DNA from 3 places in the Rahnella sp. RFA10(1/100) genome. Region 1 is predicted to be linked to each of the others. Evidence: predicted binding sites of a transcription regulator. Region 1 holds the regulator's gene; each other region holds the start of a gene.

What was found. The regulator PhoB, encoded in region 1, activates phosphate uptake and scavenging genes when phosphate is short. The targets are predictions, from matches to a motif close to CTGTCATAAAACTGNCNNAT.
Region 2: the regulator PhoB is predicted to act here: its motif matches at 8,408-8,427, upstream of pitA (inorganic phosphate transporter PitA).
Region 3: the regulator PhoB is predicted to act here: its motif matches at 1,817-1,836, upstream of ETV65_RS22735 (MIP/aquaporin family protein).

The regions. Positions count from the first base shown of each region.
Region 1 is NZ_SEWR01000003.1:96,962-107,568, reverse strand. Features, by position in the region: gene mak (fructokinase) at 89-1,009, shown strand; gene ETV65_RS10870 (ABC transporter ATP-binding protein) at 1,080-1,901, opposite strand; gene ETV65_RS10865 (ABC transporter permease) at 1,898-2,662, opposite strand; gene ETV65_RS10860 (ABC transporter substrate-binding protein) at 2,674-3,696, opposite strand; gene sbcC (exonuclease subunit SbcC) at 3,935-7,183, opposite strand; gene sbcD (exonuclease subunit SbcD) at 7,180-8,418, opposite strand; gene phoB (phosphate response regulator transcription factor PhoB) at 8,646-9,335, shown strand; gene phoR (phosphate regulon sensor histidine kinase PhoR) at 9,358-10,607, shown strand, end outside.
Region 2 is NZ_SEWR01000005.1:136,784-147,390, reverse strand. Features, by position in the region: gene gorA (glutathione-disulfide reductase) at 1-780, opposite strand, end outside; gene ETV65_RS16295 (23S rRNA (adenine(2030)-N(6))-methyltransferase RlmJ) at 945-1,787, opposite strand; gene prlC (oligopeptidase A) at 1,969-4,029, shown strand; gene rsmJ (16S rRNA (guanine(1516)-N(2))-methyltransferase RsmJ) at 4,039-4,785, shown strand; gene ETV65_RS16280 (hypothetical protein) at 4,876-5,238, opposite strand; gene ETV65_RS24940 (hypothetical protein) at 5,250-5,399, opposite strand; gene uspA (universal stress protein UspA) at 5,621-6,061, opposite strand; gene uspB (universal stress protein UspB) at 6,399-6,734, shown strand; gene pitA (inorganic phosphate transporter PitA) at 6,831-8,336, opposite strand; gene ETV65_RS16260 (NAD(P)/FAD-dependent oxidoreductase) at 8,647-9,870, shown strand; gene ETV65_RS16255 (hypothetical protein) at 10,354-10,607, opposite strand, start outside.
Region 3 is NZ_SEWR01000011.1:74,697-85,303, reverse strand. Features, by position in the region: gene ETV65_RS22750 (1,4-dihydroxy-2-naphthoate polyprenyltransferase) at 1-513, shown strand, start outside; gene rraA (ribonuclease E activity regulator RraA) at 634-1,119, shown strand; gene zapB (septal ring assembly protein ZapB) at 1,184-1,423, opposite strand; gene ETV65_RS22735 (MIP/aquaporin family protein) at 2,001-2,849, shown strand; gene glpK (glycerol kinase GlpK) at 2,895-4,418, shown strand; gene glpX (class II fructose-bisphosphatase) at 4,564-5,574, shown strand; gene emrD (multidrug efflux MFS transporter EmrD) at 5,629-6,822, opposite strand; gene fpr (ferredoxin--NADP(+) reductase) at 7,132-7,878, shown strand; gene ETV65_RS22710 (DUF805 domain-containing protein) at 7,893-8,315, opposite strand; gene ETV65_RS22705 (DUF1454 family protein) at 8,474-9,082, shown strand; gene tpiA (triose-phosphate isomerase) at 9,210-9,977, shown strand; gene ETV65_RS22695 (sulfate ABC transporter substrate-binding protein) at 10,044-10,607, opposite strand, start outside.

The DNA of each region.
Region 1 (10,607 bases):
GCTTATTCTGGTGACAGTCGCGTCTGGCTTCTAAACTGAATAAACTCAAAAAAACTGACCCTGGCAAAGTGTAAAAGGAGAACACCACGTGCGAATTGGCATTGATTTAGGCGGCACAAAAATAGAAGTCATTGCGTTATCTGATGAAGGTAAAGAACGGTTCCGTAAACGGGTCGATACTCCGAGAAATGACTACGAGCGCACGCTCAAAGCGATCGAAGGACTGGTGCTGGACGCTGAAAAAGCCACAGGCCAGCGCGGCAGCGTAGGGCTGGGGATCCCCGGCACTCTGTCGCCTTTTACCGGTAAGGTGAAAAATTCCAATTCGGTCTGGCTGAACGGACAACAGCTGGATGAGGATCTGGCCCTGCTGTTAAAACGCGAAGTGCATATTGCCAATGATGCGAATTGCCTGGCGGTGTCAGAAGCCACTGACGGCGCAGGGGCGGGCCGTCAGACCGTATTTGCGGTGATTATCGGCACCGGCTGTGGTTCCGGTGTGGCGCTTCACGGCGCGGCGCATGCGGGCGGTAATGGCAATGCCGGGGAATGGGGACATAACCCGCTGCCGTGGCAGGATGATGAAGAAATTCAGTTTGCCCGTGAGGTACCGTGCTATTGCGGGAAATCAGGCTGCGTCGAAACCTTTGTTTCCGGCACCGGTTTTGCAGAAGACTACTTCCGTTTGTCCGGTCAGCGGCTGAAAGGCGCTGAGATTATTGCGCGGGTGGAACAGGGGGATGAAACCGCAGAACTGGCGCTCGGACGCTATGAACGCCGTCTGGCTAAGGCGCTGGCGAACGTAGTAAATATCCTCGATCCGGACGTGATTGTCTTCGGGGGAGGCATGAGTAATGTGGATCGTTTGTATCAGACGGTGCCGCTGTTGATTAAACAATGGGTGTTTGGCGGAGAATGTGAAACGCCGATCCTCAAAGCCGTTCATGGTGATTCGAGCGGTGTGCGCGGTGCGGCCTGGCTATGGCCGCAATCGCGCTTTGCGTTGTAAGCACCAGAAATAATCATTAGTAAGTCACAGGAAAAAAAATCGCGCCCCTGTGACTTACCGCCGTTGCCCTTCAGAGCGCCATTTCGCGCTTAAAGACTTCCAGAGTATGTGCCTTGACGCGGATAAATTCCGGATGGCTCATGATTTCCGATCCACGCGGGCGCGGCAGGTCGAACGGTACGATTTCCGCAATCTGCGTCGGTCGCCGCGTCAGCAGTAAAATCTCATCCGCCAGGAACACCGCATCTTCCAGATCATGTGACACAATCAGCATCGTGACGCCAGTCGCCAGTTGCACTTCCTGCAATTTATCGCGGATAAACAGCGTCATCTCGAAATCCAGCGCCGAGAAAGGTTCGTCGAGGAACATCACTTCCGGACGCGTCGCCAGCGCCCGCATGATACATACCGTTTGCTGCTGGCCGCCGGAAAGCTCATACGGATAGCGTTTCAGGTCAAAGCGGATATCAAACATCTGCGTCAGCTCCTCAACCCGTGCATTCACATCGGCTTTGCTCATGCCATGGCGGACCAGTGGATAGGCGATGTTGGCGCGCGCGCTCATCCACGGAAACAGCGCATCGCGGTAGTTCTGAAATACGTAGCCGATGGTGGTTTGTGCCAGCGTTTTGCCGTCAAATAAAATATCGCCCTTATCGACCGGGATCAGCCCGGCGATCATATTCATTAAGGTCGATTTTCCACAGCCATTCGGGCCGAAGATCGACACAATTTTGCTGCGCGGCAGATCCAGATTGAGATCGGTGTAAAGCGGTTGCCCGGCAAAGGCTTTGCTCAGCCCGCGGATTGTCACATGCGTGTCGGGGCGCGTGGCGTATTGAGGCAGCTTCGGGCCTTGGTAGTCAGGGTTCAGCGAGAGAGGTTGCGTCATGCTTTGCTACTCCAGTGCACAGTTTTTTTCTCGATCAGTAAAAAAGCCAGATTCAGCAGATAGCCCAGCGCACCAGTGATCAGGATCGAGGCGTACATATCTTTGATATTGAAAACCTGCTGGGCATCAATGATCCGATGACCGAGGCCGGTTTCTGAACCGATAAACATTTCGGCGACAATCACGATCACCAGCGCAATCGACACGCCGGTGCGCAGTCCGACAAAGGTTTGTGCCAGGCTTTCCATCAGCATGATGTCTTTGAAAATATGCCAGCGGGAAATACCCATCACTTTGGCGGCCATCAGGCGGGTTTTCTTGGCATTCATCACGCCGTATGCACTGTTGAACAGGATGACCAGCACGGCAGCAAAGGCGGCGATGGCGATTTTGTTGGCATCCGTAATACCGAAAATCAACATAAACAGCGGGATAAGCGCTGAGGATGGCGTTGAACGGAAGAAGTCGATCAGAAACTCCAGGCTGCGGTAAACTTTTTCATTGCTGCCCAGCATGACCCCCAGCGGCACACCAATGACCGCGGCAAAGGCGAAGGAAACCAGCGTCCGGTAGAGTGTGGCGCCGATATCGGTGCGCATGGACGCATCGGAAAATGACCGGAACATATAGCCAAGTGTCTCGACGGGTGAGGGCAGAAGCACCGGATTGAGCCATTTCGCACTGACGGCCAGTTGCCAGAATAAAAACAGCAGTACCGGGCCGATCAGCGGCAGTAATCTTGAAGACCAGCGTGAAGTCATTCTGTTTCCCCTCATCCCTGATAAATCAGTGAAGCGACATCCACCGGCTTGCTGAAGATTTTCCTTTCTGTAAAGACATCATAAAACTTCTGGAACCATTGCAGGTTGTCGCCTTTTAAACCGGAATACATCACAAAGCCCGGCAGCGGCACTTCCTTCACCAGCGCCGGTTCAATGCTGGTGTAACCGGCGACATTTTCGCGCGCTTTGTCAGGGTGAGCCGCAATGAATTCCACCGCTTTCTGATAAGCGGCAATAAACTTTTGGGTTTCTTCAGGCTTGCTGGCAATAAAGCTGGCGTTGAGTGCTGCGGCACCGCCAAACCACGGTGCGTCGGCGTTGCCGAGCACATATTTAGAAATCACGCCGGTTTCCAGGGTGCGGGAAAGATTTTTCATCCGCCCCACGGTGCCGGTCGGTTCGAGCGTGTATACACCGTCAATTTGCCCGGCGGCCAGGGCAGGTGCGTGTTGCCCCACCGGCAGTTCGATCACCGACGGGTTAGTGAAGCCATTTTTCTCCAGAATAATTTTCGCCATAGTGACGTTCTGGATCCCCGGGCCGCAGGCAATTTTCTTGCCTTTCAGATCACTGATAGCCTTGGCCGGGCTGTTCAGTGGTACCAGAAACTCATCTAACACCAGCGTGTGGTTTGACGGATTAGAACAGATAATTTTAAACAGACCCGGTGAGGTAATGGCCCCCAGTCCCAGCGCGCCGGTTGCGGTACCATTTGCGCAGCCGTGGATCCTGCCGGTGATCATCCCTTCAACAATTTGTTGTGCGCTGGCGAATTTCACCCCTTTCACATTCAGCCCGGCCTCTTTAAAAAAGCCCTGTTCAAGTGCCACGTACAAGGGTAAACCGCCGACAATCGGCCAGTAGCCAATACGGATTTCATCGTCGCCGGCTGCAAAAACCGACGTCGGGATCATGCCACCCAGGGTTGAAACGCCACCGGTAATGGCAAGCCATTGCATCAGCTGGCGGCGTTTTTTATCGACCGGACGGCATTCTGGTTTGATGTTTTTCATGGGCGGTTCCCTTAGCGGTTATGGATACATTGCAACTTGTACTGCAACTTGTATACATAACGTTAAGCACAGGGCATGCCAGTTTGTTAACGGGCGGGAAGCGGCCTAAATTCAGCAGGTTGACAAAGGGATACGCACTGCGCTGGTGCGATTTTTGGGCGCCTGCTCACAATCAGGATCCACGGCAGGGCATATCGCTAGCAATATTTTTAGCGACATGCCCCGCAAAAGATCGCGGTCAGACTTTAAATTCACTGCTTAAACGGCTGATACCCAGACCATTCACTTTGGTGACTTTGATTTGTACCGGAATGCGATCTTTCATTGCTTCGACATGGCTGATCACGCCGATGGTTTTACCCGAGGCGTTAAGGCTGTCGAGGGCATCCAGTGCCGTATCCAGCGTGTCGGCGTCAAGCGTGCCGAAACCTTCATCAAGGAACAGAGAGTCGATGCGGGTTTTGTCGCTGACCAGATCGGAGAGCGCCAGCGCCAGCGCCAGGCTGACTAGGAAGCTTTCGCCGCCGGATAATGTGCGGGTGTCACGTAGCGCATCGGCCTGCCAGGTATCGACCACCTGCAACTCCAGCGCATCGCTGGTTTTGCGCTGTAACAGATAGCGCCCGTGCAGTTTTTCCAGCTGGCGGTTCGCCAGATAAACCAGATGATCGAGGGTCAGTCCCTGCGCGAATTTACGGAATTTCGCCCCGTCACTGGACCCAATCATCTGATTGAGATAACCCCAGTCATCACAGGTCAGCTGTGCCTGCGCTATCTGAGCAATCAGCGCCTGTTGTCCGCTGTGGCGCTGCTTGTCGCTTTCCAGTTGGTTCTTCACTTCGCCCAGACGTTGTTGTAACGCTTTCAGTTGTTGAGCCAGTTCCGTCTGCTGCACGGTCAGGGCATTAAGATCACCGTCAGATTCACTCAGATGAGCAGGGCGGACAAGACGATGCTTTTCCAGCATATCTCTGGCGTCAGTCAGTAATGCCTGTGCCTGTGCCAGTTGTTGTTGCAGATGTTCTTTGCGTTGCTGCAGCTGTTGGCGCAGCACGTCGTCAAGCAGCGCTTCTTTCACCGCGGCTTCATCGGCAAACCCGCTGGTGCTCAGCGCCTGTTGCCACACCTGTTCCGTTTGCGTCAGTTGTGCGCTGGTCTGTAATTGTTGCTTTTGCGCACTGGCCAGCTGACCGGCAAGCTGGTCGCGTTGTTCCTGCGCCTTATGCAGCGCGGTCTGGGCATCACTGAACGCTTTTTCTGCCGCCTGCTGTTGCTGATGTAAGTGTTCGCGAACCTGAGCCACCTGGCGCTCGCCGAACAGTTCGAGGCGCCGGGCATGAAGCTCAGAAAGCGCTTTTTCACCTTCGGCCTGTTGTTTTTGCAACCGGACAAGGTCTTGCTGAGATTTCGCCTCTATTTCTACCAGCCGCGTAATGCGTTCGGTCAGCAATGCACTTTGCTGTTGTACTTTCTGTTGGAGATTCAGGGCGTCAGTCAGGGCATCTTTCGCCTGTTGAAGTGCCCGTGCCAGCTGTTCGTGCTGGCCGGTCAGCGCCTGAGACTGCTGCTCTTCTTCGTCGCGGGCGGTCAGCCATTGCGAGATGTCAGTGCTGTCATGCAGGGTAAACGTCAGATTCAGCGGCATGCTGAGCTGTTGCCAGTTTGCCGTCTGCGCATTCAGTTGCTGCTGATCCTGCTCCATCTGGATCTGCAGACGTCTTTGCTGTTCTTTCAGGCTTTTGATCTTCGCCGCCAGTTCGATACCGCTGGCTTTTACCGCATCGAATTCAAGCTGCATTTTCTCGACGCGCTGTGCGGTTTCAGAAGGTTTGATCTCCTGATAGTGTTCAACCGCCGGATGCGAGGTCGAGCCGCACAACGGGCAGGCTTTACCGCTTTGCAAATTCGCGCGTTCAGCTTCGAGGCTGACGATCAGCATTTCCTGTTTATGCAGCGTTTTTACGTCGTTGAGATGTTCAAGTTGTGTCTGACATTGCAGGCGGATCTTATCCAGGCGCTGCTCTTCCTCAGCCAGTTGTACCTGATACTGCGCAAAATCTTGGTTTTGTTGCTGCACGCGCTGGTTAAGCTGCGGGAAAAGTTGCGCGAGCGAAAAAAGCTGTTGTCGCACCGGCCGGAGTTGCATCAGTTCTGTTTGCCGTTTCTGTAAGGCTGCCAGCGGATGCTGTTTTTCCAGAGCTGCCTGACGCTGCTGTGCGGCGTTAAGGGCTTCGGTCAGTGCGGTCTGCCGGGTTTGATGCTGGCGGTTTTCTTCATCCAGTTTTTGTCGTTCTGCCGTTATTTGCCGCAGTGTTGTGTTCTGGTCAGCGGCCTGTTTCTGCGATTCACTGACCGCCCGCTGTGTTTCTGCCAGTGATTTGTGCCACTGAGCGATTTCACCGTCCAGCGGCAGGATTTTTTCTTCGATCAGCGTTTGCATCCGGCGCTGTTCTTCGGCCTGCTTCTGACGTGCAGTTTGCGCCTGTTCTGCTGCCTGGTTCAGCGGCGCCATCTGCGCGATCTGCTGTTCCTGTTGCTGTATCAGTTGCGTCAGATGCTGCTGAAGGCGTTGTGACTCTTCCTGACAACGCTGACGGTCATTGAGTAACGGACGCAGTTTTTCCGCCGGTTCACTGCGTGCCAGCTGTTGTAACTGCGGCGCGGCGGCCAGATTTTCCTGCTCAGCGGCAGCCAGCTGCAGCTGAGATTGCTGAAGTTTTTGCTGCACCTGTTGCCATTGTTGCAGCCAGTTCAGATCCCGCAGGCGTTGCTGCGCCTGTTGGCTGAGGCTGTTTTCCTGTGCGTTCAGTTCAGCATGCTGTGCCTCCAGCGTCTGGCGTTGTTCTTCGCTGAGCAGTTCGATGCCGGACATGCGCTGATGCAGACCGTCGAGTACGATGCGCGCTTCTTTATGTTGCTCAAAGACGCGCTGAGACAGCCGTCCGTAAATTTCGGTGCCGGTCAGTTCTTCCAGCAATTCGGCGCGGTCGTTGGCATCAGCATTCAGAAACGCGGCGAACTGCCCCTGAGACAGCATCATGGATTTGGTGAAACGGCCGAAATCCAGCCCGGTCAGTGTGGCGATGGCGTCGAGTTTGTCGCGCACTTTATCGGCCAGAATTTTGCCGCCGGCCAGTAACGCCAGCTCGACTTTCGGTGCCTGCAAGTTGCCATCCGGCGAATTTTTAGCACGACGCTGGCTCCAGAATGCGCGGTAAGCTACGCCTTTAACTTCAAACTCCACCTCAGCCAGCGATTCGGCGGTGTGGCGGGTCATCAGTTCGTTCTGGCTTGGTGTGATGTTCAGACGTGGCGTCTGATGATAAAGCGCCAGACAAATGGCATCAAGCAGGGTGGTTTTCCCTGCACCGGTCGGGCCGGTGATCGCGAATAATCCGTTGCTGGCGAACGGCTCGGCAGTGAAATCAATTTTCCATTCGCCTTCCAGCGAGTTCAGGTTTTTTAAACGCAGGCTGAGAATTTTCATTGTGCGCTGTCCTCTGCATTCTGACCGTGCGTGACCTGCTCAACAACCTGAGCAAAAAGAGTGCGCATCCGCGCCTGACGGGGGGCATCAGGGTCCGGCTCCAGCGCCAGCCGCCGTTCAAAGACGTCGCTGACGCTCAGTTCACTGAGGGTCTCTTTTTCCTGCTGCTCAATGCTGCTGATGCGCTGTTCTTTGCTGCGGCGCAACAGGACAACTTCCACCGGCAAATCCGCAGTCAGCGCCTGAATACGCCGCTGAATATCGCTGAGATAATCCTGCGTGGCGACTTCGATATCAAGCCAGACGGGTTTTTGTGCATCGCCGCCTTCGAACTGCGCCAGTTGCTTTTCAATTTCCGCCAGCGAGCCTTTGAGTATCTGCATGGGCTGGAAAACAGGAATTTCCAGCGTGTCGATGGCACTGAGCGTTGCCCCGTCGAAATCGAGCAGATACACACTTTTGGCTTTGCTCAGTTCGTCAAAGCTCAGGGCAATTGGCGAACCGCTGTAACGGATGTGGTGAGTTTTTGCGACGCACTGTGCGCGGTGAATATGGCCAAGCGCCACATAATCAACCGGCGGGAACGCCTGCGCGGGGAAGGCGTCAAGTGTGCCTATATAGATGTCACGCACGGAATCAGAAGTACTGACGCCAACGGTGGTCAGATGGCCGGTTGCAATAACGGGCAGCGGTATGCCAAGTTCATCACGCCTGGCCTGCGCGGCCTGCCAGAGCGCGTCATAATGTGCGGCGATGGCTTCCTGCAATGCCAGTTGTTTGTCGCTGCCGGACTGACCGGCCTGACTGGCCAGCAGATCACGCGGGCGTAAAAACGGGATGGCACACAGTACCGCGCCCGGTTTTCCGTCACGCTGACTGAGCACCAAAATCTGTTCAGACAGATTTTCGCCGACAGTGGCAATCACCCGCGTATTCAGGCAGGAAAGTAGCTCGCGTGATTCATTAAGTGTTGCGACGGAATCGTGGTTGCCAGCCAGTACCACCAGCTGACAGCCGGTTTGTTGTAATTCCACCACGAAGCGGTTATACAATTCGCGGGCATAACTGGGCGGTGATCCGGTATCGAAAATATCACCCGCGACAATCACGGCGTCGACCTGATGTTGCTGCACCTGACCGGTCAGCCAGCGCAGAAATGCCTGATGTTCGGCTGCACGGCTTTTGGTGAAAAAGTACTGGCCAAGATGCCAGTCTGACGTGTGGATCAGGCGCATGAGACTCCTGTATGAACCCTGGATGACGACAATGGGGCAAAGTATAAACGTCGGCGGGGGGAGATGTCCCCGATAAATCAGTCCAATTTCAGCAAGATGGCCGCTAATTATCTGTCATATTTGACTGTAATGAACCATTCTTTTCGTTCATAAATCTGTCACAAAACTGACGCATAATGGCGCCCGCAATCAAATAAAAGATCGCTAACCTATTGGCAGGACCTACGATGGCTAGACGTATATTGGTGGTTGAAGACGAAGCTCCAATCCGTGAAATGGTGTGTTTTGTACTGGAACAAAATGGCTATCAGGCCGTAGAAGCTGAGGATTTTGATTCGGCGATTGGGCAGCTTGTTGAACCTTACCCTGAACTTATCCTGCTCGACTGGATGTTACCTGGCGGTTCCGGTATTCAGTTTATTAAGCATCTTAAACGTGAGGCGCTGACCCGCGAAATTCCGGTGATGATGTTGACCGCACGCGGTGAAGAAGAAGATCGGGTGCGTGGCCTCGAAGTCGGTGCCGATGATTACATCACCAAACCGTTTTCCCCGAAAGAGCTGGTTGCCCGCATTAAAGCGGTGATGCGTCGCATCTCGCCAATGGCGGTGGAAGAAGTGATCGACATGCAGGGTTTAAGCCTGGATCCCTCGTCTCACCGGGTGATGGCCAACGAACAGGCGCTTGATATGGGGCCGACAGAATTTAAGTTATTACACTTCTTTATGACGCATTCTGAACGTGTTTATAGCCGGGAACAGTTGCTCAATAACGTCTGGGGCACTAACGTTTATGTGGAAGATCGCACCGTAGACGTGCATATTCGTCGTTTGCGTAAGGCGTTGGAAACCAGCGGACATGACAGAATGATCCAGACTGTTCGTGGTACCGGATACCGTTTTTCAACGCGTTATTGAGTCCTCACAGCGGAGAATCTGTGTGCTAGAACGTTTGTCATGGAAACGATTGGCCGGCGAATTTTTTCTCTTTTGTCTGCCAGCGTTAATTCTCGGTATTTTCGTCGGTCATTTCGGCTGGCTCCTGTTTGTGTCGCTGGTTGCGGCACTGGGCTGGAATTATTACAACCAGCTCAAACTCTCTCACTGGCTGTGGCTTGACCGCAGTATTACGCCGCCGAACGGCCGCTGGAGCTGGGAGCCGCTGTTCTACGGGCTTAACCAGATGCAGATGCGCAACCGGCGTCGGCGTCGCGAATTAGGTCAGTTGATCAAACGTTTTCGCAGCGGTGCTGAATCGCTGCCCGATGCCGTGGTGCTGACCACGGAAGAAGGCAATATTTTCTGGTGTAACGGGCTGGCGCAGGATCTGCTCGGTTTCCGCTGGCCGGAAGATAACGGGCAACATATCTTCAACCTGCTGCGTTATCCGGAATTCCGGCTGTGGATCCAGACCCGCGATTTCAGCCGGGCGCTGAATCTGCAACTCAATAATGAGCATTACGTCGAGTTTCGCGTTATGCCTTATTCAGAAGGGCAACTGCTGATGGTGGCACGCGATGTCACACAGATGCGTCAGCTTGAAGGTGCACGGCGTAACTTCTTTGCTAACGTCAGTCATGAGCTGAGAACCCCGCTGACCGTATTGCAGGGATATCTGGAAATGATGGAAGACGCCAAACTGGAAGAACCTTTCCGCACCAAAGCACTGGATACCATGCAGGAACAGACGCGGCGAATGGACGGGCTGGTGAAGCAGTTGCTGACGCTGTCGAAAATCGAAGCTTCAGCGAATATTGATTTGCATGAGAAAGTCGATATTCCGGTGATGCTCGGTATGCTCGAACGTGAGGTGCAAACGTTAAGCAACGGCCGGCATGAGGTGGTGTTTCGCATTAATGACAAACTGAACGTCTTTGGTAATGAAGATCAGTTGCGCAGTGCGGTATCGAATCTGGTGTATAACGCCGTCAACCACACGCCTGCCGGGACGCGGATTGAAGTCAGCTGGCAGCAAACGCCGCATGGTGCGCAATTCCAGATCAGTGATAACGGACCGGGCATTGCGCCGCAGCACCTCCCGCGCCTGACCGAACGTTTTTACCGGGTCGATAAGGCCCGCTCGCGGCAGACCGGCGGCAGCGGACTCGGGCTGGCGATCGTCAAACATGCGCTCAGCCATCACCACACCAAACTTGAAGTCATGAGTGAAGTGGGGGTCGGTACGCGCTT
Region 2 (10,607 bases), on a different contig from region 1:
CGCCCAGACCAGGCTGTCGACAACAAATTCCTGGCCATTTTCCAGCTTCAGCGTCAGGCTGCCGTCGGCATTTTTCACCACTTCTTTCGGAATGGATTCTTTATGCAGTGCCGGACCTTCGGTTTCCATCACTTCTACCAGCGTCTCGACGATCAGCGGATCGAAAGTCCGCAGCGGTGCATGTTTACGCACGAACAGATGCGTTTCGGCACCCAGTGCGTTCATCACACCGGCGATCTCCACCGCGATATACCCTGCACCGACAACCGCAACGCGTTTTGGCATTTCGGTCAGATCGAAGAAACCGTCTGAATCGATGCCGTATTCTGCACCCGGAATATCCGGATGGCTCGGACGTCCGCCGGTGGCGATCAGAATGTGATCTGCGGTGATCTGCTCACCGTTCACTTCAACGGTATGATCGTCAACGAAACGGGCAAAACCTTTGATCACATCCACGTTATTTTTGCCCAGTACGTTGTCGTACGAGGTGTGGATACGGTCGATGTAAGCGGTACGGTTGGCGACCAGCGTTTTCCAGTTGAAGCTGTTAACGGTGGTATCAAAACCGTAATCCGGGCCGTAGTTGCGGATCGCTTCTGCGATTTGCGCGGCATGCCACATGACTTTTTTCGGAACACAACCCACGTTGACGCACGTGCCGCCAAGCTCTTTAGCTTCGATCAGCGCACATTTTTTCCCATACATGGCTGCACGGTTGATTGATGCGATACCGCCGCTGCCGCCGCCAATTGCCAGATAGTCATAATGTTTGGTCATCGTTTTATCCGTAAGTTGTGAAAAATGGAGACACTGATACAGCGTCATTAATCTCAAAATTTGGCTAAGAGTTTAACGTGTTGTGGAAAAGATTGGATCAATGATTGTGATAGGTTTGATAGCCAGAACCTTTGAAAAAAGGCTCCGGCAATTTATGCAGGCTTTTACTCAGGCACAACCCAGTTAACCGTGGTGTGACCGGTACCGGAAGGCACCAGCACTTTGAGCAACCACGGCAGCACGTTGTTCATCTGCTGCTCGAGTTTCCACGGTGGGTTAATCACGATCATGCCGGAAGCGGTCATGCCGCGCTGATCGCTGTCCGGGCGCACGCCCAGCTCGATTTGCAGAATACGGCGGATGCCGGTCGCTTCGAGATCACGCAGCATTTTCTTGATTTGCTGACGCATCACCACCGGATACCACAGCGCGTAAGTGCCGGTGGCAAAACGCTTGTAGCCTTCCTGAATGCCTTTTACCACGTCCTGATAATCGGTTTTCATTTCATACGGCGGGTCCATCAGGATTAGCCCACGGCGTGAAGGCGGTGGCAACTGGGCTTTCAGTTGCTGATAACCGTCAGCGCGGGCAACGCGGGTGCGGTCATCTTTCTGAAACTCACTGCGCAACAGCGGGAAATCGCTCGGGTGCAGTTCAGTCAGATGCAGCTTGTCATCTTCGCGCAACAGCTGACGGGCAATCAGCGGCGAACCCGGGTAATAACGCAGGTTTTCATTGCGGTTGAAGTGATTGACGACCGACATATATGCCGCCAGTTCTTCAGGAATATCGTCCCGCTGCCAGATGCGCGCGATGCCTTCCAGATATTCGCCGGTGCGTTCGGCGTGCTCGCCGCTCAGCTGATAGCGCCCGGCACCCGCGTGGGTGTCGAGATAAAGGAAGGGTTTTTCTTTTTCTTTCAGAGATTCAATGATCAGGCTCTGAACGGTGTGTTTCAGTACGTCGGCATGGTTGCCTGCGTGAAAACTGTGGCGGTAACTCAACATGTGCGGCTTCTCCTGCGGCTTCGCGGCATTATCCATTAAAGACTATCCCGCCGCCACCCATTGATTTCACCGTAACTTGACCGCATGTTAGAAGTTACGTCATCTTTAAGACGACCCGAATTCACGGCGTGGTGCGCCACAGGCGCATCAGCCCCAAACGCTATTACGAAGGACTGGCCCTATGACTGAACAGCAAAATGCGTCGAATCCGCTCTTAACACCGTTCTCCCTGCCACCTTTCTCTGCGATCAAGCCCGAACATATTGTCCCTGCGATGAAATCCGCTATCGAAGAAAGCCGTCAGACGATTGAACGCGTTGTTGCGCAGGGCGCACCTTATACCTGGGAAAACCTGTGTCAGCCGCTGGCCGAAAGTGACGATCGCCTGAGCCGCATCTGGTCGCCGGTCGGGCATCTCAACGCCGTAAAAAACAGCCAGGAATTGCGTGAAGCTTACGAGCAATGTCTGCCAATTCTGTCTGAATTCAGCACCTGGACCGGGCAGCATGCCGGTTTGTATCAGGCGTATCGCGATTTAAAAGACAGCGAACATTTCAGCACACTGTCCGTGGCTCAGAAAAAAGCCATCGATAACGCGCTGCGTGATTTTGAGTTGTCCGGCATTGGCTTGCCGATGGACAAACAAAAGCGTTACGGCGAAATTTCCGCGCGCCTGTCTGAACTGGGTTCGACCTACAGTAACAATGTGCTCGATGCCACCATGGGCTGGAGCAAACTCATCACTGATGAGAATGACCTGAAAGGTCTGCCGGAAAGCGCACTGGCCGCTGCAAAAGCGTTGGCAGAATCTAAAGAGCAGGAAGGCTGGCTGTTAACACTGGATATCCCGAGCTATCTGCCGGTGATCACCTACGGCGAAAACCGTGAATTGCGTGAAGAGATGTACCGTGCGTTTGCCACCCGTGCCTCCGATCAGGGGCCGAATGCCGGTAAGTGGGACAACAGTGAGGTCATGGCCGAAGAGCTGGCGCTGCGTCACGAACTGGCCCAGTTGTTAGGTTTTGATTCGTTTGCGGATATGTCGCTTGCCACCAAAATGGCGGAAAGCCCGAAACAGGTGATCGATTTCCTGAGCGGTCTGGCAAAACGTGCGCGTCCGCAGGGCGAGCAGGAACTGGCGCAGTTGCGTGCTTTCGCCAAAGAACATTTCGGCGTGGATGAGATGGAAGCCTGGGATTTGCCGTTCTATGGCGAAAAACAGAAACAGCACCTGTTCTCCATTAACGACGAGCAGTTACGGCCTTACTTCCCTGAACAGCGTGCGCTGGAAGGGTTGTTCGAAGTGGTGAAACGTATTTACGGTATCACCGCCAAAGAGCGCAAAGATGTGGAAACCTGGCACAAAGATGTGCGTTTCTTCGATCTGTTCGATGAAACCGGCGACCTGCGCGGCAGCTTCTATCTCGATCTTTATGCCCGTGAACACAAGCGCGGTGGCGCATGGATGAACGACTGCGTGGGCAGTATGCGCAAAGCGGACGGCGAACTGCAAAAACCGGTCGCATACCTGACCTGTAACTTTAACGGTCCGGTGGGCAACAAACCGGCACTGTTTACGCACAACGAAGTCACCACGCTGTTCCATGAATTCGGTCACGGACTGCATCATATGCTGACCCGCATCGACACGCCGGGGGTTGCCGGTATTGCCGGTGTACCGTGGGATGCTGTCGAACTGCCAAGCCAGTTTATGGAAAACTGGTGCTGGGAGCCGGACGCTCTGGCGTTTATCTCCGGTCATTTTGAAACCGGCGAACCCCTGCCGAAAGAGATGCTGGATAAGATGCTGGCGGCGAAAAACTATCAGGCGGCGCTGTTTATCCTGCGTCAGCTGGAGTTCGGTCTGTTCGATTTCCGTATGCATGCAGAGTACGACCCGGCCAAAGGTGCGCAAATCCTGCAAACGCTGGCAGAAATCAAAAAACAGGTGGCCGTGGTACCGTCACCGTCGTGGGGACGTTTCCCGCACGCTTTCAGCCACATCTTTGCGGGCGGTTATGCGGCGGGTTATTACAGCTATCTGTGGGCGGAAGTGTTGTCTGCCGATGCCTATTCCCGCTTTGAAGAAGAAGGTATTTTCAACCGCGAAACCGGCCAGTCATTCCTGGATAACATTCTGTCGCGTGGCGGTTCCGAAGAGCCGATGGAGCTGTTCAAACGCTTCCGCGGGCGTGAGCCGCAGCTGGATGCTATGCTGCGCCACTACGGAATCAAAGGATAACCTCTGCCTGTGAGTGTGTGTTTACTGTGTGAAGAAGGCGCCGATGAAGGCGCCTTATCTGTTCTGGCGCAGCGCTGGGATCTGACGTCTGACCCGGATGCCGTAATGGCGCTGGTGCTGACGCCTGAACGTCTGGAATTACGCAAACGTGACGAGCCAAAACTCGGCGCGATTTATGTCGATTTTGTCGGCGGCACGATGGCGCATCGTCGCAAATTCGGCGGCGGACGCGGTGAGGCAGTAGCCAAAGCCGTCGGCATTAAAGGCAGCTATCTGCCGGATGTCGTTGACGCCACCGCAGGGCTGGGCCGTGATGCGTTTGTACTGGCGTCCCTGGGGTGTAAGGTGCGGATGCTGGAGCGCAATCCGGTAGTGGCGGCACTGCTCGATGACGGGCTGGCGCGCGGCTATCGCGATGCAGAAATCGGCCCGTGGCTGCGCGAGCGTATGACGTTGCTGCATGCCTCAAGCCTGACAGCGCTGGCTGCACTATCGCCAAAACCGGAAGTGGTGTATCTCGACCCGATGTATCCGCATAAACAGAAAAGTGCGCTGGTGAAGAAAGAGATGCGGGTATTTCAGGGATTAGTCGGCCCGGATGAAGATGCGGATGGCCTGCTGGAACCGGCACGCCGTTTAGCGACTAAACGTATTGTGGTCAAACGCCCGGACTACGCACCGCCGATGGCTGATATCGCCGCCCAGGCCGCTGTCGTGACCAAAAGTCACCGGTTTGATATCTATACGCCGTTGTAGAACTGTCATTATAGAAACTGCCGTTATAAGGCAGCACGGTGATGAAAAAGAAACCAGAAAGCACTGCACATACGTTCTGGTTTCTTATTTTCATGCCTGATTACGCAAATCTTCAATAAACTCAGTAACCGGCACCGTTTTTTCGCGATCCCGCTGTGTTTCGTCGATCTTGTTTAATTGGTCAATCAGGATCTTTTTCATTTCTGCTTCCGCAAAACGCGTCAGTAAATCCCTGACCATCGGCTGGTATCCAATCTGGTGATGTGCCGCGATGGTTTTCAGGTTATTCAGCAGCGATTTTTGCAACCTTATTGAGATGGCCTGAAGCTCCATCATGTCATCAAATTCAGCGGCCAGAGAAGGGTTAACTGCCTCTGCATGCTCCTCCGATGCTCCGAGCTCGCGATTATCCCACATTTCTGCATTATCCTGAGCGTCATGGCGGGTCGTCATAATATCTTCCTCTAAATTGGGAGTGTTGCTGCCAGCTTTTCGCGGGTATCCTTCAGATAATGCCCCTCGCGGTTAGCAAAGCATTCGAAGACCTCTTTCTCCACAACATTGTATTTTACGAACAATTTCTCTTTCACTGCCGGTGAAAACTGGATTTTCATAATACATCCTGTATGAAAACATCTTCCGTATATACCCATACTGTTTGAATATTCTTCATAATTAACAGAGGGATGTGATTTATATATTGATAATCACCTATTCTGTATATACAGATTAATCCTTTGTTCAGGAATCGACCCGTATTCTCCAGGCAAAAAGACAAAAAAAGCCCGCAGGTGAAAACCAGCGGGCTTGTTTACAATATTAACAGCAACGCCTCTTACGCTTCTTCTTCCTCATCGCGCAATGGCACGATCAGCATGTCGATATGAACGGTGTTAATCAACTGGCGTGCTGAGGACATCAGCTTGCTCCAGAAATCCTGATGATGGCCGCACAGCACTAAGTCCACGCCATATTTGTTGATGGCATCTACCAGCACCTGCGCCAGATCACCGCTGCCGCTGAGGGTCTCCGAAATCGGATAGCCGGCATTTTGCGACAGTTCGTTCAACGCGTGATGGGTTTCTTCGGAAATACGTTTCTGCATGTCGCCCAGGTTAACGTCGATAAGACCCGTATACAGGTCTGAATAGTTCACATCAACGTGGATCAGGGACACTTTGGCGTTATACGGGCGCGCCATGGAAACGGCTTTCTCGACCAGAACTTTGCTCTCCGGCGACAGGTCCACAGCAATAAGTATGTGTTTGTAAGCCATAAGAAAACTCCTTCCATAAGTCGGTTAATAGCAATATCAGCATCATGCGGATGTCATGACGTCAGTATAGCGCCAAAATGGTTAAATAAATCAAGCATACAGATCCCATTTCCTTATCTGAGAATCCATAGATATAAATAATATGAACAGTTTCGGATTCGTTTCCTACACTCAATAATGCAGGCGTCTCCTGCTTTGGCAATCTTCTGTGGTACGAAAAGAGGGCGGGCGAAGGTAGCCCGGGGGTGTGAAATTGCGGAAAGGCAGGGCGAAACGCCGGGTGTGTGCCAGCATGACGGGCGCATTGCGCGGTGTCAGTTCGCCTTGAGGGGGAATCATGATCAGTCCCGTTGCGCTGTTTTGGGCTTTATGTTTTGTATGTGTAGTGAATATGCTGCGCTATTACTCTTCTTTGCGCGCATTGCTGGTGGTTCTGCGGGGGTGCGATCCGCTGTTGTATCAGTACGTCGATGGCGGAGGGTTTTTTACGGCTCACGGTCAGCCTGGCAAGCAAATAAGGTTGGTACGCTATATTTATGCTCAGCGCTACGTTGAACATCACGATCCTGAGTTTATTCGCCGTTGTGAGCGGGTTCGCGGTCAGTTTATCCTGACTACGGCACTGGTCGGTTTAATATTAATCAGTATGTTAGCGATGCTGATCTGGTATTAGCAACTGAAAGAAACGTGAGGGAGGATGAGTGAATAAGGAAACAAAAAAGGCGACCTGCTGAGCAAGGTCGCCTTTTTACTGCCTGTCAGACAAGCATCAGATCAGCTTCAGGGCAATCCAGTACAGGACACCGGAAAGCACAATCGACACCGGCAGGGTTAATATCCACGCCATCGCGATGTTTTTCACGGTTTTCGACTGCACACCGCCGCCATCGACAATCATGGTGCCCGCGACGGCAGACGACAATACATGCGTGGTGGAAACTGGCATGCCGGTGTAGCTGGCCACGCCGATGGACACTGCCGCAGTAAGCTGTGCTGACAGCCCCTGTGCGTAAGTCATGCCTTTCTTACCAATCTTCTCACCGATGGTGGTCGCAACACGTTTCCAGCCAATCATGGTACCCAGCGCCAGCGCCAGCGCTACCGCGATAATGATCCAGATAGGTGCATATTCGACGGTTTGCAGAATGTCGGTTTTCAGCTCGCCGAGGAAGCGTTTATCTGCGGCGGAAGTTTCCGGCAGCTTCGCCACCTTATCCGCAGTATCAGAAACACACATCAGCAGGCGACGCATATGGCTGCGTTCGTCCGGTGACAGGTCGCTATAAGATTGCAGATTAGTCAGCAGGCTTTGCGCACGACCAATGGCGTCAAGTGCGTGGCTGCTGTCGCAGTGGAACACTTTGGGCTCGTCAGTCGGTGCGATATTAACATCAGGTGCAGGCACTATCGGTGTCAGTGCTACCACATGCGGTACGGCATCAGCATGTTGCTGATAATACTGTCCGAGGTGGGTCACGGCGTCGCGGGTACGGGTAATGTCGTAACCGGTTGCACTCATGTTCAGCACAAAACCCGCCGGAGCCACACCAATCAGAACCAGCATGATCAGGCCAATACCTTTCTGACCATCATTAGCGCCATGAGAGAAACTCACGCCGATAGCCGACAGGATCAGGCCGATACGTGTCCAGAATGGCGGCTTTTTCTTGCCATCTTTCTTTTCCCGTTCAGCAGGGGTCAGGTGGATACGTGCATGTTTCTTGTTGCCACTCCAGTAACGGCGCAGCAGGAAAATCATGGTACCTGCCATAATCATCCCGACCAGCGGGGAGACGATCAGTGAGGCAAAAATACCGATCATTTTGGGGATGTTTAACGCATCGACCACAGAGGTGTGAGTCATTAATGCATTGGTCAGCCCTACGCCAATGATGGCGCCGATCAGGGTATGGGAACTGGACGCCGGCAGGCCGAAATACCAGGTGCCAAGGTTCCAGATGATCGCCGCCAGTAACATAGAAAACACCATGGCAAGGCCATGAGCAGAACCCACGTTGAGCAGCAAATCAGTTGGCAGTAAATGAACGATGGCATAAGCCACACTCAAACCACCGAGCAGGACGCCAAAGAAGTTAAATACCCCTGCCATCACGACCGCTAATTGCGAACGCATTGCCCGGGTATAGATGACGGTTGCCACTGCGTTGGCCGTATCATGGAAGCCGTTAATGGCTTCATAGAACAGAACAAACAGTAACGCGAGAATCAATAACGAACCGGTATGAATATCCAATCCGGCAAATAGATGCAGCATAATTGTTACGCCAGTTAGTGGTCATGAACGCCGCGCATTATCTGCGAGAACAGGGGGAGGGGAAAAGGAAAATATGACATTTTTTTGACTAAAAACAGTCCAATATCTACCCTGGATTTGGTTAAGTTTTTATTTATCAAAAAGTTATTCCTCCTTTGGTGATTGAAACATTTACTTACGACGTTCAGGAAACGGTCTGTTGGCTGGTTTAACAGGCGCCTGTCCCTTACAATCCGCGGCTCAACGCCCCGGTAAACAGGGCGAACCTTATGTAAAACGTAGTTGAATTTCCGTAAAAGAGAGGCCGAAAGTGGAACAGGTTGATGTGGTAGTCATTGGTGCAGGTGCGGCAGGCATGTTCTGCGCGGCGCAGGCCGGACAAGGTGGCTGCCGGGTTCTGCTGCTGGATAACGGCAAAAAAACCGGACGCAAAATTTTGATGTCAGGCGGCGGACGCTGCAATTTCACCAACCTTTATGCTGAACCCGCTGCCTATCTTTCCGAAAATCCGCATTTTTGTAAATCCGCGCTGGCGCGTTATACCCAGTGGGATTTCATCGATATGGTCAACCGTTACGGCATCGCCTGGCACGAGAAAACCCTCGGGCAGTTGTTCTGCGACGACTCGGCACAGCAAATCGTCAGCATGCTCGATAAAGAATGCGAGCTGGGCAATGTCGATGTACGCCTGCGCAGCGAGATTTCCGATGTGCAGAAAACCGAAAATGGCTTTGTCATCAAGGTGAATGGCTCAACTGTAAGCACTCACTCACTTGTTATTGCCAGCGGCGGGCTTTCCATGCCGGGGCTGGGCGCGACACCCTTCGGTTACCGTCTGGCGGAACAGTTTGGCCTGAAAGTGCTGCCGACCCGCGCCGGTCTGGTGCCGTTTACCCTGCACAAACCGCTGCTCGATCATTTGCAGACGCTTTCCGGCGTGTCAGTGCCTGCGGTTCTGACTGCGCAAGACGGCACGGTTTTCCGTGAAAGCATTCTTTTCACCCATCGTGGCATGTCCGGTCCGGCAGTTTTACAGCTTTCGAGCTACTGGCAGCCGGGTGAGTTTGTGAGCGTTAACTTACTTCCTGATGTGGATCTGGCGGCGTTTCTGAATACGCAGCGTCAGGAACACCCGAATCAGAGCCTGAAAAATACGCTGGCGATGCAACTGCCGAAACGTCTGGTGGAGTGCCTGCAAACGCTGGGTCAGTTGCCGGACGTCACGCTGAAACAGCTGAATGTGCCGCAGCAGGCGGAACTGGTTGAACAACTGCAAAACTGGCAGGTTCAGCCCAACGGCACCGAAGGTTACCGCACGGCAGAAGTGACGCTTGGCGGCGTCGATACCAAAGAGTTGTCGTCCAAAACCATGGCCGCCGCTAAGGTGCCGGGCTTGTATTTTATCGGTGAAGTGGTGGATGTCACCGGCTGGCTGGGTGGATATAACTTCCAGTGGGCGTGGAGTTCGGCGTGGGCCTGTGCGCAGGATCTGATGGTGTTTTGCAATAATAAAAATGATGATCTGAATAAATAGTTGGTGATCTCACCTGCATTTGAGACATTAAAGTTCGTGATCCAGAGCACCTCGACAAAAAATCTAATTTTGATGTCAAACAGGAAAATCTCCCCCCCTCAAAAGCAGAAAAACACGACATAGGGTAGTGGTCGCCACTGACCGACAGACCCTATGTCGTGTTTAGCGAGCGGTTCACGCCGGCGAGCAAGGCCGCTGGGTTGCATAAGCAGGCTAGCGGCTTGCCGCGTTTATCTGTCCAGATGTTCTAATGCCGCCTGTGGGCGGTATTGTTTTTATTACGGGATAATCACAGCGGATTTGTGAGGTTGGGCAGTCTACGCGTAAAACCCAATAATACGAACCACAAGAAACCCCGGCACCCTTTCTGAGGTAGCGGGGTCAGCTAAAACGTACTTTTAGGATACGGTCACTGTGAACTCATAGTCTCCTGTCGTGAACGGCAGCCTGACTGGCGTTTTGGAGTCCCCCGGTAACACCTTCTCAGGACAAAAAACCTTTCAAATTTTCCAGCATATTGGTCATCATGCCGAAGGCCATATTTACGCTGTGAATGCTGTAATACAGCGTAATATCATTGCGCATCAGGTAGGTTTCAAAACGCTTATCTGCCAGCACCGCCTGAACTTCCAGACTGCGATCGCGAAAATGTCGGCAGTTATTAATGTACAAATCCAGTGAACGGTATTCTCCCGTAGCAAGCTGATTCACCAGCACCGCCATCTGTTCGAAGCTCT
Region 3 (10,607 bases), on a different contig from region 1:
ATTGGTGCGGCGATTACCTATACCGTCGGCACACGGCCTTATGGCTACATGGGGCTTGGCGATATTTCCGTTCTTATTTTCTTCGGCTGGATCAGTGTCGCGGGGACGTTTTATTTACAGGCAGGCTATTTCGACTGGATCGTGATGCTTCCGGCGACGGCAACCGGTTTGCTCTCCACCGCCGTGCTCAATATCAATAATTTGCGCGATATCGAAACCGACAGTATCAATGGCAAGAATACACTGGCGGTTCGCCTCGGGCCGGTTAACGCCCGCCGTTATCACACTATCATCCTGACCGCCGCCGTGCTGTGTCTGCTCATTTTCTCCGCCGTATACCTGCATCATTGGACCGGCTGGCTGTTTATTCTGGCGATTCCGATGCTGGCGAAACATGTGGCGCGGGTGATGAAATCCACAACATCCACCGAAGTCCGCCCGTTACTGGAACATATGGTAAAAACGGCGTTGCTGACTAACGTCTTATTTGCAGTAGGACTGTTACTCAATTGAACAAAGTTGGCCTGATGTGCGTTTATCAGGTCACTTTTCACATTTAACAATTGATGATTTTGCCAACATCCGCCGGAAAGGGATATACTGAGCATTCATGCAGCAACCAGATGAAAACCTATGAAATACGATACTTCCGAACTTTGCGACATCTACCATGAAGAAGTGAATGTCGTCGAACCCTTGTTCTCCAACTTTGGCGGCCGTACTTCATTTGGCGGGCAAATCACTACCGTGAAATGCTTCGAAGATAATGGCTTGCTTTATGACCTGCTGGAAGAAAACGGCCGTGGCCGTGTGTTAGTGATTGATGGCGGCGGTTCTGTGCGTCGCGCACTGCTGGATGCCGGACTGGCACGCCTCGCGTTCCAGAACGAATGGGAAGGCATCGTGATTTATGGTGCAGTCCGTCAGGTTGACGATCTCGAAGAGTTGGACCTGGGTATTCAGGCGATGGCCGCTATCCCGGCTGGCGCAGGCAGTGAAGGAATCGGCGAAAGCGACATTCGTGTCAATTTCGGCGGCGTCACCTTCTTCTCCGGCGACCATCTTTATGCCGATAATACCGGTATCGTGCTGTCAGAAGACCCGCTCGATATAGAATAATTTTCTTCTGTGCACAACAAAAAAGGACGCCTTGGCGTCCTTTTTTATTTGGAATATGAAGTGATTAAACTTCTTCCATTTTTCCCAACAGTGCACGCAGACGATCCTGCCATACGTGTTGTTCTTCTTTCAGCTGCGCATTTTCACGCACCAGAGACTCATGATTGCCGCTGGCTTGCTGAACTTCCTGAGACAGGGCGTTGTTCTGCTCTTTCAGTTCTTCGATTTCCATCTGCAACAGAGTAATGGTATCGATCGCTTGCTGAACTTTAGCTTCTAATTTCTCAAATACTTCAAATGACATTTTTCGGTCCCCTTATGTTCGCAAGGCGCACATCTTATGTTCTGCCGCATCGTCCGGACACGGCTCAAAAATTCCTGCACTCCGTCGATTTTTATAACGAATTCATCAGAGAATTGCATAAAACCGGCAGGTGTCTTAACGGGTGATTGTATGTAGCCAGCTTTGATCTGTCTACCCGCAACCCCTCTATCCACGCAGTCTGTTGCAATTTTACAGTGCCGGGTATCAGGAAATGCCTAAAAAGCAGCGTCACACGCCAGAAATAGCCTTTAATGCCGAATAACCGTAGCCACCGTAAAACACGTAATAGTGATGCTCGTTTGTCAGCAACGCGCGCTGAAAATGTTAAATCCAGGCCTTTTGGCGCGGCATCATGGCCCGACAATACGCGAAATCGCTCATTTTTATGACGCAACACACAAAATTTGATTTCGCTATTTCTCGTTTATGCTCGTTAACGATAAATTCACATTACGTTCTCATTTAATGATGAACGCCAAAATCCGATTACGTTCACAAACGATATAACAGAAAAACTATAACTAACCATTAACATCATCCTTAGCAGGATCAAACTATGAGCCAAACCATGAGTTCCACATTAAAAGGTCAGTGCATCGCTGAGTTTCTGGGTACCGGGCTTATCATTTTCTTTGGTGCGGGCTGTGTCGCAGCAATGAAACTTGCCGGGGCAACCTTTGGCCAGTGGGAAATCAGTATCATCTGGGGTCTGGGTGTGGCAATGGCCATCTACCTGACAGCCGCCATCTCCGGTGCACACCTGAATCCGGCGGTGACCGTTGCACTTTGTTTGTTTGCAAACTTTGAAGGACGCAAAGTTCTGCCTTACATCGTGGCACAGGTCGCCGGTGCTTTTTGCGCCGCTGCACTGGTTTATGGCCTTTACTACAATCTGTTCTTCGATTTTGAGCAAAGCCACAATATGGTCCGCGGCAGCGTCGAAAGTCTGGATCTGGCCGGTATTTTCTCTACCTATCCGAACCCGCACATCAGCGTATTGCAGGCGTTTCTGGTAGAAACGGTGATTACAGCCATTCTGATGGCGTTAATCCTCGGCCTGACTGATGATGGCAACGGTATTCCACGTGGCCCGCTGGCACCGCTGCTTATCGGTATCCTGATCGCGGTTATCGGTGCATCCATGGGGCCACTGACCGGATTCGCCCTGAACCCGGCCCGTGACTTCGGTCCGAAAGTGTTCGCCTTCTTCGCTGGCTGGGGCAAGGTTGCCTTCACCGGTGCGCGCGATATTCCTTATTTCCTGGTGCCAATTTTTGGCCCGTTGCTCGGGGCTTCTCTGGGTGCCATCGCCTACAAGGCGCTGATTGGTCGCCATTTGCCAAATCAGATTAATGAACCGGCAGAAGAAAAAGCACCTCAGCCATCCAAACAACGTAAGGCCTGATCGGCTAAACTGTTCCACAGCTTACTCATTCGTAGGATGAATATTATGTCAGCAGATACGACTCACGAAAAAAAATACATTGTTGCACTCGACCAGGGTACAACCAGTTCACGCGCCGTAGTTCTGGATCACGATGCCAATATCGTCAGCGTGGCACAACGCGAGTTCACCCAGATCTACCCGAAATCGGGCTGGGTTGAGCATGACCCGATGGAAATCTGGGCATCGCAAAGCTCGGTGCTGGTGGAAGTGTTGGCAAAAGCCGACATTAATTCCGATCAGATTGCCGGTATCGGTATCACCAACCAGCGCGAAACCACCATTGTGTGGGAAAAAGAAACTGGCAAGCCAATCTATAATGCGATTGTCTGGCAATGCCGCCGCACTGCTGACATCTGCGAAACGCTGAAAAAAGACGGTCTGGAAGAATACATTCGCCACAACACCGGCCTGGTTATCGACCCGTACTTCTCCGGTACCAAACTGAAATGGATCCTCGACCACGTTGAAGGTTCACGTGAACGCGCTAAACGCGGCGAACTGCTGTTCGGCACCGTCGACACCTGGTTGGTCTGGAAAATGACGCAGGGTCGTGTTCACGTGACGGATTACACTAACGCCTCACGTACCATGTTGTTCAACATCCATGACCTTCAATGGGATGAGCGTATGCTTGAAGCGCTGGATATTCCGCGTGAAATGCTGCCGGAAGTTCGCCCTTCTTCTGAGATTTACGGCCAGACCAACATCGGGGGTAAAGGCGGTACGCGTATCCCTATCGCCGGTATCGCCGGTGACCAGCAGGCGGCCCTGTATGGCCAGCTGTGTGTCCAACCGGGTATGGCGAAAAATACCTACGGCACCGGTTGCTTCCTGCTGATGAATACCGGTACTGAAGCGGTAGCGTCTAAAAATGGTTTGCTGACTACCATCGCCTGCGGTCCGCGCGGCGAAGTGAACTATGCGCTGGAAGGTGCTGTGTTTGTCGGCGGTGCGTCCATTCAGTGGCTGCGAGATGAACTGAAGCTTTTCAGCGATGCAACCGACTCCGAATATTTCTCCATGAAAGTGAAAGACACCAATGGTGTTTACGTGGTGCCCGCCTTCACCGGCCTCGGCGCGCCTTATTGGGACCCGTATGCCCGCGGCGCTATCTTCGGTCTGAGCCGTGGTGCGAACAGTAACCACATTATCCGCGCGACGTTGGAATCTATCGCCTACCAGACCCGCGACGTGCTGGATGCGATGCAGGCCGACTCAGGCGCTCGTCTGCAGGCGCTGCGAGTGGATGGCGGTGCGGTTGCCAATAATTTCCTGATGCAATTCCAGTCAGACATTCTCGGCACCCGTGTAGAGCGCCCGGAAGTGCTGGAAGTGACCGCGCTGGGTTCTGCCTACCTCGCCGGTCTGGCCGTCGGTTTCTGGAGCGATCTGGAAGAGGTGCGCAGCAAAGCAACTATCGAACGTGAATTCCGCCCAAGCATTGAAACGACGGAACGTAATGTCCGCTATAAAGGCTGGCAAAAAGCGGTGGCACGTGTTCGTTCCTGGGAAGATCACGACGAGTAATCGCCGGGTATTTTATCGCCAACACCTCTTTCTGAAACTCCCCGCCTGGGGAGTTTTTTTATGTGCCTTTTCCCATTGTGCTAAAATCTGCGGCACAGATGAGCCTCGTCTCACCGACCTCTTTTTTCTTTCTACAGGCTTTCCAATGAAACGTGAATTAGCAATCGAGTTCTCCCGCGTGACCGAAGCTGCTGCGCTGGCTGGTTACAAATGGCTGGGGCGTGGTGATAAAAACCTTGCCGATAATGCTGCCGTTCAGTCCATGCGTATCATGCTCAATAAAGTTGATATTGATGGCACCATCGTGATTGGTGAGGGGGAAATTGATGAAGCGCCGATGTTATACATCGGCGAAAAAGTCGGTACCGGCAATGGCGATGCGGTAGATATTGCTGTCGACCCGATTGAAGGCACACGTATGACGGCCATGGGGCAATCCAACGCGCTGGCCGTGCTGGCCGTGGGCGACAAAGGTTCCTTCCTCAATGCGCCGGACATGTACATGGAAAAAATTGCCGTCGGGCCGGGCGCGAAAGGAGCGATTGATCTGCAACTGACACTGGCTGAAAACCTCGCAAATATTGCGAAGGCGCTGAATAAGCCGCTCACCGAACTGACTGTCGCGGTTTTAGCGAAACCACGCCACGACGATGCGATCCGCGAAATGCTGGCGTCAGGCGTGCGAGTGTTCGCGTTTCCGGACGGTGATGTGGCGGCGACGATCCTGACCTGTATGCCGGAAAGCGAAGTGGATGTGCTGTATGGCATCGGCGGCGCACCGGAAGGGGTAATTTCTGCCGCCGTAATCCGCGCACTGGATGGCGATATGCAGGGCCGGCTACTGGCACGGCATGACGTGAAAGGCGATACACCGGAAAACCGTCGTATCGGCGAAGAAGAGCTGACGCGCTGTAAAGTGATGGGAATTGAAGCCGGTAAGGTGCTGCTGCTTGATGATATGGCGCGTAACGATAACGTGATTTTCTCCGCGACCGGTATTACTAAAGGCGACCTGCTGGAAGGCATCAGCCGTCAGGGGAACATGGCGACCACCGAAACACTGTTGATACGGGGTAAATCACGCACTATCCGCCGTATCCGCTCCACCCATTACCTCGACCGTAAAGACGCGGCGTTGCACGCATTTATTATCTGATCATTCCTTCCGGTCATCAAAAAGCAGGGCCATCAGCGCCCTGCTTTTGCACTATCAGGCCGTATGCCCTTCATGCTGACTGCGGTTCGACATCGGCCACCAGCACAGCAAAATCAGCACTGCCATGGCAAACATCAGTAACCCGAGACTGAACTGACCGGTTTGCGGCAGCATTGCTGACATCCAGGCTACCAGCCCTGAACCCATATTCTGTAAACCACCGACCAGAGCACCCGCAGCGCCTGCCAGATACGGGAAAGGCTCCATTGCGCCGGTGGTCGCCAGCGGGAATAACATACCCGCGCCGAAGAAGAACAGCGAAGCTGGCACCACCAGCGTCCAGATATTCATGATACCCAGCCAGCCGGGGATCCACATCGCCAGACCAGCCAGCAGACAACTGATGACCGAATGCCACATCAGTTGCTGGAAACTTTTCTCTGTACGCCCGGCATACCAGGCACCAAAGAAAGCTGCCGGGATCGGCAGGATAAACAGGACGCTGACCATCACACCGCTCAGCCCGAGAACGCCGCCCATCAGCACTCCGCAACTGGCTTCAAACACCGCCACGCCGGCCAGCGCACCGACCAGCATCACCAGATAACGGCTGAAATTGGCATCGGCCAGCAATAAACGCAGACTGCCCAGCATTTTGCGCGGCGGATGATCGGCAGTGAATTCAGGACGGGTTTCCGGCAACCAGCGGTACATCGAAAAAGCCACTCCTGCGCACAGGATAAGCAGAAACCCAAAACTTGCACGCCAGCCCAGCCACGCCGACAAAGCGCCGCCGATCACCGGTGCCAGCAGAGGACTGACCAGAATGCCCATGTTCAGCAGACTGTTGGCATGGCGTAACGCGCCGCCGCTGTATAAATCACGTGGCATGGTTCGCGCCATCACACCTGCTACGCCGGTGCCCAGCCCCTGAATGGCTGCAAAAGCGATCAGCATATTCAGGCTCGTTGACATCATCGCGCCCGCCGCGCCAAGCAGGAAAATTATCAGGCCGGTCAGGATCACCGGTTTACGGCCAACGTTATCGGAAAGCGGACCATAAACCAGTTGCGAGCCGCCGTATGTCAGCAGATATGCCGCCATTACCCGCTGCACGGCACCGGGTTTTACGGCAAGACTGGCGGCCATGTCCGCAATATTCGGCACATAAATGGTCTGTGCCATTTGCCCGACAGCCACCAGCAAAATGAGCATAATAAGCAGGTGAATATTTTCCAGTTTTTTCATTTTTCAGTTCATTATCGGATAAGTATGGAAAAGAGCAGAATAAATAACCCATCATTTCAGCCAGACACCGGCGGCGCATAAGTTAACAAATTAAGATGAATAAGCGAGTACTGCGGGGAAGACTTCTGTCAGTTCGCTGGCAGCGGCGGGAACCACTTCTGTAACGCTGGGTGTACAGAAATCGATACTGACTAACCGGTAATAAACAGGCTGATAACATTTAACCGATACGGGATCGGGAAAATTTGAAATAAAATCAGGACATAATTTCGCACCACGTGAACAAACCAGAAACCACGGGAGTTTTTTATGGCTGATTGGGTGACAGGAAAAGTCAAAAAAGTTGAACACTGGACTGACAGTTTGTTCAGCATCACGGTCAATGCGCCCGTTGACCCTTTTACCGCAGGCCAGTTCGCCAAACTTTCACTGGATATTGACGGTGAGCGGGTTCAGCGCGCTTATTCCTATGTGAATCCGCCCTCAAGCGGTGAGCTGGAATTCTATCTGGTCAACGTGCCGGAAGGAAAACTCAGCCCGCATCTGCATGTGATGCAGCCCGGAGATGAAATCAACATCACCAGGGAAGCCGCCGGATTTTTCGTCATTGAAGAAGTGCCCGAATGCGAAACCTTATGGATGCTGGCAACGGGCACCGCCATCGGGCCGTATCTGTCGATTTTACAGGAAGGTACGGGGCTGGAACGGTTCAAAAATATTGTTCTGGTTCATGCGGCACGCTTTGCTGCCGATCTGAGTTATCTGCCGTTGATGCAGCAACTGCAACGCCGTTATGAAGGCAAACTGCATATACAGACCGTGGTCAGTCGCGAGGAAATTTCAGGCTCGCTGACCGGGCGAGTTCCTGCGCTGATTGAAAGCGGTGCGCTGGAAGCAGCTGTCGGCCTGAAAATGCTGGCAGAGGACAGCCACGTGATGTTGTGCGGCAATCCGCAGATGGTTCGCGATACACAGCAGTTACTCAAAGACACGCGGGGTATGCGCAAACACCTCAAACGTAAACCGGGTCATATGACCAGCGAGCATTACTGGTAAGCAGTGACTGAAAACTAGCGAAATTTAACGTCGTCCGGTTCCGGGCCAAAACGATTTGTGCCCGGCGTGCCGGTAAACGCACCGCAGTCGATCAGCAACATAATGAAAATCACTGAAGGCGCCAGCCGTCCCAGAACCCAGCTCCATATCTGCGGCATCGCCGCTGCCCAGTTCCCCGCCACCAGCATCCACGCCAGCACAAACAACAGCGCCCACCAGGCAGATTTATTACGGTCATGTAATCTTTTCACCAGCACAGCCGCCGTCGGCCACAGTAAAACCACCAGCGCGAATCCGGCGGACTGATAGGTAATCCATTCCTGTGCGGCAAAAAAGAAGTCAGCCACCATCAGGATCAGCCAGCTGACCATCCACATCCAGAAATCACGTCGGCCCAGGCGGCCGTTAAAAGAAAATAGTGCATGCTGTAACGTCATTGACAGTCCGTTCCGTAAAGTACAATGGGAGTAAATTGTTAAACCAGCCGGAGTGTACCCCACGGACAACAACGACGAGAATCTTTACGCACTCCTTTTGACATTACCCCCCGTTCCCCGCTTTAATCGGTTTGTTGAAATAAAATAAGAAACGCCCTATGACTGTTGCTCAATCCTTATTACGACTGGCACTTCCCGCGCTGCTTATGCTCACCGGCCAGAATATTGCACTGGCCGATCCGCCGGCAGAGCACGCCGGCGCGGAAGAAATGCCAAAAGCCCCTTACCTGCTTGCCGGTGCGCCAACCTTTGAAACGACGCTGATCAATTTTCGCGCCAGATATAATGAAGCTAATCCGACTCAGCAGATTGGCGAGTTCCGTTCTATCAGCGATAAGTCTCCCAACAGTTTCCTGACCCGCGCTGCCAGCAAAATTAACGAAAATCTGTATGCGTCGACCGCGCTGGAAAAAGGCACCGGCAAAATAAAAACGCTGCAAATTACTTACCTGCCGATTCAGGGGGCTGAAGAAAAAGCCGCTCGCACCCTGGCGATAAGCTATATGGCCAACCTGATGCGTCAGTTCGACGCCACACTATCCACTGAGCAAAGCGTGGCGAGAGTGGCTTCTCTGATCGAGAAAGGCAAAGGTCAGCAGTTTTATAAGCAGGAAGTAGGCGCAGTACGTTTTGTCATTTCAGACAATGGCGAAAAAGGTCTGACATTCGCCGTTGAACCGGTCAAGCTGGCGCTTGCTGAGCCATGAGATGACGGTTTTTAATGACAAAAAGCAAAGCCTTTATGACCAATGATCTCTATACTGTTGCACAGGTAATCTGCTTATTTGGCAGAAATTTTAATCGACACTCGCGTCCCCTTTTGGAGGAAAAAACATGCGACATCCATTAGTGATGGGTAACTGGAAGCTTAACGGCAGCACCCACATGGTTAACGAACTGATTGCTGCTCTGCGTACTGAACTGAGCACAGTTGTAGGTTGTGGCGTTGCAATTGCTCCACCAGAAGTTTACCTGTCACAGGCTAAACACGCTCTGGCTGGCAGCCGTATTGCGCTGGGTGCTCAGAACGTTGATGCGAACCTGTCCGGCGCATTCACTGGTGAAATCTCTGCCGACATGCTGAAAGACATCGGTGCGAAATACATCATCATCGGTCACTCAGAACGCCGCACTTACCACAAAGAAAGCGACGAGTTCATCGCGAAAAAATTCGGTGTGCTGAAAGACGCTGGCCTGACTCCTGTTCTGTGCATCGGTGAAACCGAAGCAGAAAACGAAGCAGGCAAGACTGAAGCCGTTTGCGCGAAACAACTGGATGCGGTGCTGAACACTCTGGGTGCAAAAGCATTCGAAGGCGCTGTTATCGCTTACGAACCTGTCTGGGCGATCGGTACCGGCAAGTCTGCCACCCCGGCTCAGGCTCAGGCGGTTCACAAATTCATCCGTGACCATATCGCAAAACAAGATGCTGCGGTTGCAGAGCAAGTGATCATCCAGTACGGCGGTTCTGTTAACGCGGCCAATGCTGCTGAACTGTTCACCCAGCCAGACATCGATGGCGCGCTGGTTGGCGGTGCGTCACTGAAAGCAGATGCTTTTGCTGTGATCGTCAAAGCCGCTGCTGAAGCTAAACAAGCGTAAGCTGTTTCTTCCGCACAATAAAAAACCCCGGCATGCCGGGGTTTTTTATTGTCTGTAAAAGCGCGATTAACGTTTGGTGATTTGGTCGAAAATTCCGTCGGTCGCGAAATGGTCTTTCTGCGCCTGAGCCCAGGTACCTGCAACCTGATCAATGGTGAACAGTTTCAGTTTCGGGAATTCAGCCGCGAATTTCTTCTCGACTTGCGGATCACGCGGACGGTAATAGTTTTCTGCTGCGATGGTCTGGCCTTCCGGTGAATACAGGTACTTCAGGTAGGCATCCGCCACTGTACGGGTGCCACGCTTATCCACCACTTTATCGACTACGGAAACCGTTGGCTCCGCCAATATTGATTCGCTTGGCGTGACGATTTCAAACTTGTCTTTGCCGACTTCTTTGGTCGCCAGCAGCGCTTCGTTTTCCCATGCGATCAGCACATCACCGATACCGCGCTCAACGAAGGTGTTGGTTGCGCCACGAGCACCGGAATCCAACACTTCCACGTTTTTATACAATGCTTTCACGAAATCCTGAGCCTTCGCTTTGTCATTGTTGTTGTGATGCAACGCATAACCCCAGGCAGCCAGATAGTTCCAGCGTGCGCCGCCAGACGTTTTAGGATTCGGCGT